DNA from 2 places in the Cellulomonas sp. CW35 genome. Region 1 is predicted to be linked to the other one. Evidence: riboswitches for the same ligand, from Rfam matches in the RefSeq annotation. Region 1 holds a riboswitch; the other holds the start of a gene.
The links. Region 1 has a riboswitch for S-adenosylmethionine ahead of ACT17Q_RS09250 (hypothetical protein). Riboswitches for the same ligand answer to the same signal wherever they lie in the genome.
Positions count from the first base shown of each region.

Region 1 (4,380 bases):
GCTCCAGGCCGACTGCTATGCGGGCATGTGGGCCGGCAACGCCGCGACCACCGAGGACCCCGACACCGGTGTCACCTACCTCAAGCCCATCACCGCCGACGAGCTCGCGCAGGCGATCGACGCGGCCGCAGCCGTGGGCGACGACCACATCCAGCAGCAGTCGGGCGGCGGTGTGAACCCCGACTCGTGGACCCACGGCTCGAGCGAGCAGCGCCAGCGCTGGTTCACCACCGGCTACCAGCAGCGCGACCTCGCGGCGTGCGACACCTTCGCCGCCGACACGCTCTGACGCCCGCATCGGGCAGACTCCGGGCATGAGCACCGACGACAGCTCCGCCCGCGTGGGCGTCTATCTCGACTTCGACAACATCGTCATCTCCCGCTACGACCAGCTCCACGGTGACGGCTCGTGGCGCAAGGACAACGCGCGTGACGCCGGTAAGGACGTCGCCCCTCGGCTCGACGCCGCCCGGGTCGACGTGAGCGCGCTCCTCGACTACGCGTCGTCGTTCGGCACGCTCGCCGTGACCCGCGCGTACGCCGACTGGTCGGTGCCGGCCAACGCGGCGTACCGGCGCCAGCTGGTGGACCGCGCGATCGACCTCACGCAGCTCTTCCCTGCGTCCGGTACCAAGAACGGCGCCGACATCCGGCTCGCCGTGGACGTGCTCGAGGACCTGTTCCGTCTCACCGACCTCACGCACGTCGTGATCGTGGCTGGCGACTCCGACTACATTGCGCTCGCGCAGCGGTGCAAGCGCCTCGGGCGCGTGGTCGTCGGCGTCGGCGTGCCGGGCGGGACCAGCAAGGCACTGATCTCCGCGTGCGACGAGTTCGAGTACTACGACGAGGCCGTGCGGCAGTCGGACGAGGCAGAGGACGACGACACCGTCGTCACGGGCGCCCCGGACGACGCTGCTGCCTCGCCCGTGACGACCGCTCCGCGCACGGCGACGACCGCGACGCGCACCGAGCCCGAGACGTCGTCACAGCCGATCAGCGGTCCGGTCGCGACGCGGCTGCTCGCACGCGCACTCGGGCTGGTCGCGAAGGACGCCGACGGCTGGAGCCAGGCGTCGGCGGTCAAGCAGCAGATGAAGCGGCTCGACCCCCGGTACAACGAGGCTGCGCTCGGCTTCGCGACGTTCACGGACTTCGTGCGCTCACGCCAGGGGCAGGTCGAGCTCCGGGAGGAGGGCCAGGCGCGGTGGCTCCGGCTGCGCGCCCCCAAGTCGAAGAAGGGCTGAGCGCACGCCGCGCCGGGCTGACCTGCGTGGCGCGGCCCAGTGCGACCCCCACCACGCAGGTCAGCCGGACCCACGCGATGCGTCGGTGCTACGCGCGGGCCGCGCGCGCGAAACGGGTCAGGCGGACCCGAACGAGACGGCTCACGACGGCGCCCAGCGCGAGCGGCGCACGCGTCACCGTCGCGAGGGCTCGGGCCGTCTCCCGGCCCACCCGGTCGACGTCAGCGCGGACCGAGGCCGCAATCACTCCCACCTGGTGCGCGCGCAGGGCGTGCGCGAGCGCCGGGACGTCCGCCAGCACGTCGGCGCGCACGGCGTGGTCCTCGGGAGCGAGCAGACGCAGCCACTCCGCGAACAGACGCACTCGTGCTTCCGCCGAGTCGTCGAGCAGACCGGACCGGAGAGCGTCCTGCCGGCTGACCGCTCGCACGGTGCGATCGTGATCCCGCACCGAGTCCAGCTCGACGACCGCCATACCCGACGCCGCGGCGTCGTCGAGCAGCTCGGTCAGGCGCGCGTCGCGCAGCTGGAGCGCGGCGCGGACGGGCGCCCACGACGCGTCGTCGGGGTCGGACAGCCCGGCGAGCTGCACGACCCCGTCGCCGGCCGTCCGACCCGCACGCGAGCGTGCCGCTCCGGCCCGCCGCGAGACCTCGGACTCGAGCCAGGTGCAGTCGTCGCAGAGCGTCTTGGCGACCCTCAGCAGCGACAGACCCCAGTCGCCGACCAGGCACGCGGTGCACAGCTCCCCGCGGGTGACGAGGTCGACACCGGTCCGGCTCGCCTCCGCGACCGCCGCGGGGGCGGGGCGCAGCTCGACGAGACCGTCGGCGCGCAGGAACTTCTCACTCATGGGCGTACTCCCTTCGCACTTCCCGGCGGCGGTCGCCGCCGGGCCGGTCTTCCTCCGGGGCACCGTGCGCGAGGTTGCGCGGTTGCCGGACCAGCACGCGGAGGGCGTCTCGCTGATCGCTCTTGACCTGGGGAGACGCTAACGCGGCCCGGCTCGCACGAGCAAGGGACGTCACACGAACGCGGGCGGTGGACGACGAGTCCGCCGTCCACCGCCCGCGTGCGAGGTGTGTCAGATGTTGAAGCCGAGGGCCCGCATCTGCTCACGACCGTCCTCGGTGATCTTCTCCGGGCCCCACGGCGGCATCCAGACCCAGTTGATGCGGAAGCCGTCGACGATGCCGTCGAGCGCCTGCGCCGACTGGTCCTCGATGACGTCGGTGAGCGGGCACGCCGCCGACGTGAGCGTCATGTCGATCACCGCGGTGTTCTGCTCGAGCGCGACCCCGTACACGAGGCCGAGGTCGACGACGTTGATCCCGAGCTCGGGGTCGATCACGTCGCGCATCGCCTCCTCGACGTCCGCGACGGTCGTCGGTGAGCCAGTGCTGGGGGTGGTCATGCGTCCTCCCGGGATCCGGTCTTGATGAGTGCGTCGTTCAGCGCGACCCAGCCGAGCAGGGCGCACTTCACGCGTGCGGAGTACTTGCCGACGCCCGTGAAGGCGGCGGCGTCGCCGAGCGCCTCCTCGGCATCGTCGTCGTCGAGCCCCTGCCCCCTGGACTGCATGAGGTCGCGGAACGACGCGGCGAGCGTGTCGACGGTGCCCAGCGGCTGGTCGAGCACCAGGTCGTGCAGCACCGAGACCGAGGCCTGCGAGATCGAGCAGCCCTGCCCCTCCCAGCGCAGCCCGCGGACCACCCCGGCGTCGTCGACGTCGACCTGCAGGGTCACCTCGTCGCCGCACGTGGGGTTCACCTGGTGCGACTGCGCCGAGCGGGCGCCGTCGGCCGCCTCGCCCAGCCCTCGCCCGTGCGGGAACTTCGCGTGGTCCAGGATCACCTGCTGGTACAGCTGCTCCATCGAGCTGCTCATACGTCGCCCTTCTCGTGGCGCCGGGGGCGCCGTCAGTCCGTCAGTCCGTCAGTCCGTCAGTCCGAAGAACGCCCGGACCCCCGCGAGCGCTTCCCGGAACACGGCGATCTCCTCGTCGGTGGTGTACACCGCGGCGGTCGCGCGTGCCGTGGCGGCCACGCCGAACCGGCGGTGCAGCGGCTGTGCGCAGTGGTGGCCGACGCGCACCGCGACGCCGGCGTCGTCGAGCACCTGCCCCACGTCGTGCGCGTGCACGCCGTCGACGACGAACGACACCGCGGCGAGCCGGTCTGCGGTGTCGGTCGGGCCGATCACCCGCACACCCGGCACGGACGCCACCGCGTCGAGCAGCAGGCCCGCCAGGTCGTGCTCGTGCGCGGCGACGGCGTCCATCCCGAGGTCGGACAGGTAGGTCGCGGCCGCGCCCATCGCGACGGCCTGCGAGACCATCTGCGTGCCGGCCTCGAACCGCTGCGGCGGCGGGGCGTACGTGGTCTCGGTCATCGTGACGACCTCGACCATCGAGCCGCCCGTCGTGACGGGCGGCATCGCCTCGAGCAGCTCACGTCGCCCGTAGAGCGCGCCGACGCCGGTCGGCGCGAGCATCTTGTGCCCCGAGAACGCGGCGAAGTCGACGCCGAGCTCGTGCAGGTCGACCGGCAGGTGCGGCACGGACTGGCACGCGTCGAGCACCGTGAGCGCGCCCACCTCGCGGGCGCGGGCGACGAACGCGGGCACGTCGGTGATCGCGCCGGTCACGTTGGAGGCGTGCGTGAAGGCCAGCACGCGCGTGCGGTCGGTGACGACGCTCGAGATCTCGTCGGTCCGCAGGCGCCCGTCGTCGTCCACGCCGATCCACCGCAGCGTCGCGCCCGTGCGCAGCGCGAGCTCCTGCCACGGCACGAGGTTCGCGTGGTGCTCGGCCTCGGTGACGACGATCTCGTCGCCGGGACGCAGCGCGAACCGCTGCGCCGCTGCTCCCCCGCGGCCCGCCGTCGCGTTCGACAGCGCGTAGGCGACCAGGTTGATGCCCGCGGTCGCGTTGCTCGTCCACACGAGCTCGCCGGGCGACACCCCGACGAACGACGCGACGCGCGCCCGGGCGTCCTCGAACGCCTCGGTCGCCTCCTCGGCGAGCTGGTGCGCACCGCGGTGGACCGCGGCGTTGCGCTGCAGGTAGAAGTCCTGCTCGGCGTCGAGGACCACGTCGGGCTTCTGGGACGTGGCCCCCGAGTCGAGGTAGACC
Region 1 is NZ_CP199000.1:2,013,389-2,017,768, forward strand. It holds gene ypfJ (KPN_02809 family neutral zinc metallopeptidase) at 1-289, shown strand, start outside; gene ACT17Q_RS09245 (NYN domain-containing protein) at 315-1,247, shown strand; gene ACT17Q_RS09250 (hypothetical protein) at 1,336-2,100, opposite strand; SAM riboswitch class IV at 2,111-2,228, opposite strand; gene ACT17Q_RS09255 (metal-sulfur cluster assembly factor) at 2,332-2,661, opposite strand; gene sufU (Fe-S cluster assembly sulfur transfer protein SufU) at 2,658-3,134, opposite strand; gene ACT17Q_RS09265 (SufS family cysteine desulfurase) at 3,183-4,380, opposite strand, start outside.

Region 2 (4,380 bases), 1.4 Mb from region 1:
GACGGTCGCGCACGACGGCCCGGTCTACGACCGCCCGTACGCGCGTCCCGCGTGGCAGGACGGGCTGAACGCCGACACGTCCGCGTCGCTCGCGCGTCCGACGAGCCCCGACGAGCTGCGCGCGACCGCGCTGCGCCTGCTCGGCTCGCCGAACCTCGCGTCCAAGGAGTGGGTCACCAAGCAGTACGACCGCTTCGTGCAGGGCAACACCGCCCTCGCGCAGCCCGACGACTCGGGCGTGGTCCGGGTCGACGAGGAGAGCGGCCTGGGTGTCGCGCTCGCGACCGACGCGAACGGCCGCTACGGCAAGCTCGACCCGTACACGGGTGCGCAGCTCGCGCTCGCGGAGGCGTACCGCAACGTCGCGACGACGGGCGCGCGCCCGCTCGCGGTGACCGACTGCCTCAACTTCGGCAGCCCCGAGCACCCCGACTCGATGTGGCAGCTCGTCGAGGCGATCCGCGGCCTGGCCGACGCGTGCCAGACGCTCGAGGTCCCCGTCACGGGCGGCAACGTCTCGCTCTACAACGGCACGGGCGAGCCCGGGAAGATCGACTCGGCCATCCACCCGACGCCCGTCGTCGGTGTGCTGGGCGTGCTCGACGACGTCGCGTCCGCGGTGCCGTCCGGCTGGACCGCGCCGGGCGTGTCGGTCTACCTGCTCGGCACCACGCGTGCCGAGCTCGACGGGTCCGCGTGGGCGGACGTCGAGCACGGTCACCTGGGCGGCGTGCCGCCGCGGGTCGACCTGGCCGCCGAGCGTGCGCTGGCCGCGGTGCTGCAGAACGCCGCGCGCGACGGCCTCGTCGACGCGGCGCACGACCTGTCCGAGGGCGGCATGGTCCAGGCGCTCCTCGAGTCGTCGCTGCGGTTCGGCGTGGGTGTGCGCGTGTCCCTCGACGCGCTGTGCGAGCGGGACGGCCTCACGCCGTTCGAGGCGCTGTTCTCCGAGTCCACGGCACGTGCGCTCGTCGCGGTGCCGCGCTCGGAGGAGGTGCGCTTCGCGGACCTGTGCGTCGCGCGCGGCGTCCCGGCGCTCAAGCTCGGTCAGACCGCGGACGTCGCGTCCGACGACGAGGAGGCCGGTCCGGCCGTCGAGGTCGAGGGCCTGTTCGCGATCCCGCTGGCCGAGGCCCGCGACGTGTTCGAGGCCACCCTCCCGCGCCACTTCGGCTGACCCCGCACCACCCCGGAGCCCCCGCACCCACCCGGCGCGGGGGCTTCGTCGTCCCCGACACCCAGCCCCCGCACCCGACACCCGATACCTGACCGCCCCACCCCGCCGACCTCGCGCTTCCTCCGGCTCGGCCCCTCCAGAGCCGGAGCAACGACGGGGTCAGCGGCGGGGGCCTCGGTCGAGACCGCGCTTGCTCCGGCTCAGCTCCTTCGGACCCGGAGGAACCGCGGGGTCGGCGGGCGGGGGCGTGGGCGAGGTGGGGCAGCGGGGGCTCACACGGGGAACGAGATGGTCCAGATCGTGGGATCGGGATGAGTGGTCGTTGACACCGGCTCCCCGGCCGGCAGCGCGGTCCAGCCGCCGGCCGCGAACCGGTCGATGCCGCTCGTCGCGAACCTGGCCGAGACGTCGTCCTGGTGGTCGGCGAGGAAGCTGAGGGCGAGGGTCGTCGCACGCGAGACCGCGGGCCACGAGGACGACGAGGACGCGAGCGAGAACGCGAGCAGCGGCGGCTCGGTGGAGACCGAGATGACGGACGTCGCGGTGAACCCGACGGGTCGGCCGTCCGCGTCGCGCAGCGTCACGACGACGACGCCCGCGGGGTGGCCGCGGAACACGGCCTTGTACTCGTCGGGTGACAGGCGCGACTCGTGCGGCGCGTCGGTGTGCGGGCGGGCGACCGGCTCGGCGGTCATCGGGCTGCCTCCGCGAGGTCGAGGTCCGCGGCCGGCTGACCGACGGCGCGGCGCAGCGCGTCGCCGCCGCGCGCGAGCCAGGCGTCCACGGCGCGGTCGAGGCCGGTCGGGTCGGCGAGGTCGGCCTCGGTGACCGTGAGGGCGCGGGTCGGGACGACCGCGCCGAGCTCGACGAGCACGGGCCGCAGGTGGACCTCGCCGACGAGCGCGTGCGCCGGGTTGCCGGACACGACGAGGGGCACGACGACGACGCCCGCGAGCCCGTCGGGGCCGTACAGGTCGAGGAACGCCTTCAGCAGGCCCGTGTAGGAGGCCTTGTAGACCGGGGTCGCGATCACCGCGACATCGGAGTCCGCCAGCGCGCCGAGCGCGGCGTCGACCTGGGGTCGCTGCCCGGCGAAGAGCTCGCCGGCGACGGTCACCAGGTCGACCGTGGTGGTGACCGTCCCGCCGACGTGGGCGGCGACGGCAAGCGCCGCGGCCCGGGCGGCCGCCAGGGTGCGCGATCCCTCGCGCGGGTTGCCCGCGACCACCACGACGGTGGGCTCGGGGTGGGTGTCAGGTGCGTGCGTGCTCATGGTCCCTCGCAATCGTTCCGTCACGTTTGCCGGCCCGTGGGCCGGCCAGGTCGTCCCCCGGAGCACCCCGCGCGTGACCGGGGTTGCCGACCAGCGAGCCGGGGCTTGGCGCTGGTTCTCGTGACCTCGGGAGGGGTATAGCAGCGGGTGCGAAAAGGGATACCAGATTGGTCGGAAATCTCGTCTGGTGGACGTCGCGGGGCCCCGCGCCCCAGCGGCACGCCGACCGCGGGGCGACGAGCGCCGCGCCGCCCAGCGACCCGCGGATGTCCACGGGTCGGGAGTCCTGCGCCCGACTGCCGGACGGCGTCTAGCCTGGGGCGTCCTCACATCCAGGCCACGCGGAGCAGAGCGGAGCCGAAAGACATGCAGGTGCAGCTGGAGCGTGCCCTCGAGCAGGTGCTCGCGCGCAACGCCGGGGAGCACGAGTTTCACCAGGCCCTCCACGAGGTGTTCGACAGCCTCGGGCCGGTGCTCGACCGCCACCCCGAGTACGTCGACGCCGCCGTCCTCGAGCGGCTGTGCGAGCCCGAACGGCAGATCATCTTCCGTGTCCCCTGGGTCGACGACTCGGGGACCGTGCAGATCAACCGGGGCTTCCGCGTCGAGTTCAACTCCGCACTCGGCCCGTACAAGGGCGGCCTGCGGTTCCACCCCTCGGTGTACCTCGGGATCGTGAAGTTCCTGGGCTTCGAGCAGGTCTTCAAGAACGCGCTGACGGGCATGCCGATCGGCGGCGGCAAGGGCGGCTCGGACTTCGACCCGCGCGGCAAGTCCGACGGCGAGGTCATGCGCTTCTGCCAGTCGTTCATGACGGAGCTGTACCGCCACATCGGCGAGTACACGGACGTGCCGGCCGGTGACATCGGCGTCGGCGGCCGTGAGATCGGCTACCTGTTCGGGCAGTACAAGCGCATCACCAACCGCTACGAGTCGGGGGTGCTCACGGGCAAGGGCCTCACCTGGGGCGGCTCGCTCGTCCGCAAGGAGGCGACCGGCTACGGCACGGTGCTCTTCGCGGAGAGCATGCTCCGGACGATCGGCGAGTCCTTCGACGGGCAGCGCGTGGTCGTCTCCGGTGCGGGCAACGTCGCGCTGTACGCGATCGAGAAGGCCCAGCAGCTGGGCGCGCACGTGGTCGGGTGCTCGGACTCGTCGGGCTACGTGCTCGACGAGAAGGGCATCGACCTGGACCTGCTGCGGCAGGTGCGCGAGGTCGAGCGCGGGCGCGTCTCGGTGTACGCCGAGCGTCGCGGCGCCGTGTACGTCCCGGGCCGCCGCGTCTGGGAGGTCGGTGCGCAGGTCGCGCTGCCGTGCGCCACGCAGAACGAGCTCGACGAGGACGACGCGCGCGCGCTCGTCGGCTCCGGCGTCAAGGTCGTCGCCGAGGGCGCGAACATGCCCACGACGCCCAAGGCGATCACGCTGCTGACCGAGTCGGGCGTGCTGTACGCGCCCGGCAAGGCCGCGAACGCAGGCGGTGTCGCGACCTCCGCGCTCGAGATGCAGCAGAACGCGTCGCGGGACTCGTGGACGTTCGAGCACACCGAGGAGCGCCTCGCGGCGATCATGCGTGACATCCACGACCGGTGCCTGACGACGGCCGACGAGTACGGCGTGCCCGGCTCGTACGTCGCCGGTGCCAACATCTCGGGCTTCGTGCGCGTCGCGGACGCGATGCTCGCGCTCGGCCTGGTCTGACGGCCGTGCGGCCCCGGTCGCCTCACGCGAGGCGACCGGGGCCGCGGCCTGTCGCGAACGGGTGAACCCGGACGTCCGGGCTGCAGTGCGCGCCCCGTGCGGCCGCTGACGTGCTCATGGGTGGACGACCTCATGGGTGACCGACGCGCTGCGCAGCCCACCTCCGGAGCCGGGCTCGTGGCCGGCGCGCCCGTGCGGGCAGGCGTCCTCGCCGTGCTCCTCGCCATGA
Region 2 is NZ_CP199000.1:584,951-589,330, forward strand. It holds gene purL (phosphoribosylformylglycinamidine synthase subunit PurL) at 1-1,177, shown strand, start outside; gene ACT17Q_RS02775 (flavin reductase family protein) at 1,450-1,872, opposite strand; gene ACT17Q_RS02780 (NAD(P)H-dependent oxidoreductase) at 1,869-2,450, opposite strand; SAM riboswitch class IV at 2,468-2,576, opposite strand; gene gdhA (NADP-specific glutamate dehydrogenase) at 2,817-4,151, shown strand; gene ACT17Q_RS02790 (glycoside hydrolase family 6 protein) at 4,284-4,380, shown strand, end outside.
Region 2: another riboswitch for S-adenosylmethionine. It lies ahead of ACT17Q_RS02780 (NAD(P)H-dependent oxidoreductase); the one in region 1 lies ahead of ACT17Q_RS09250 (hypothetical protein).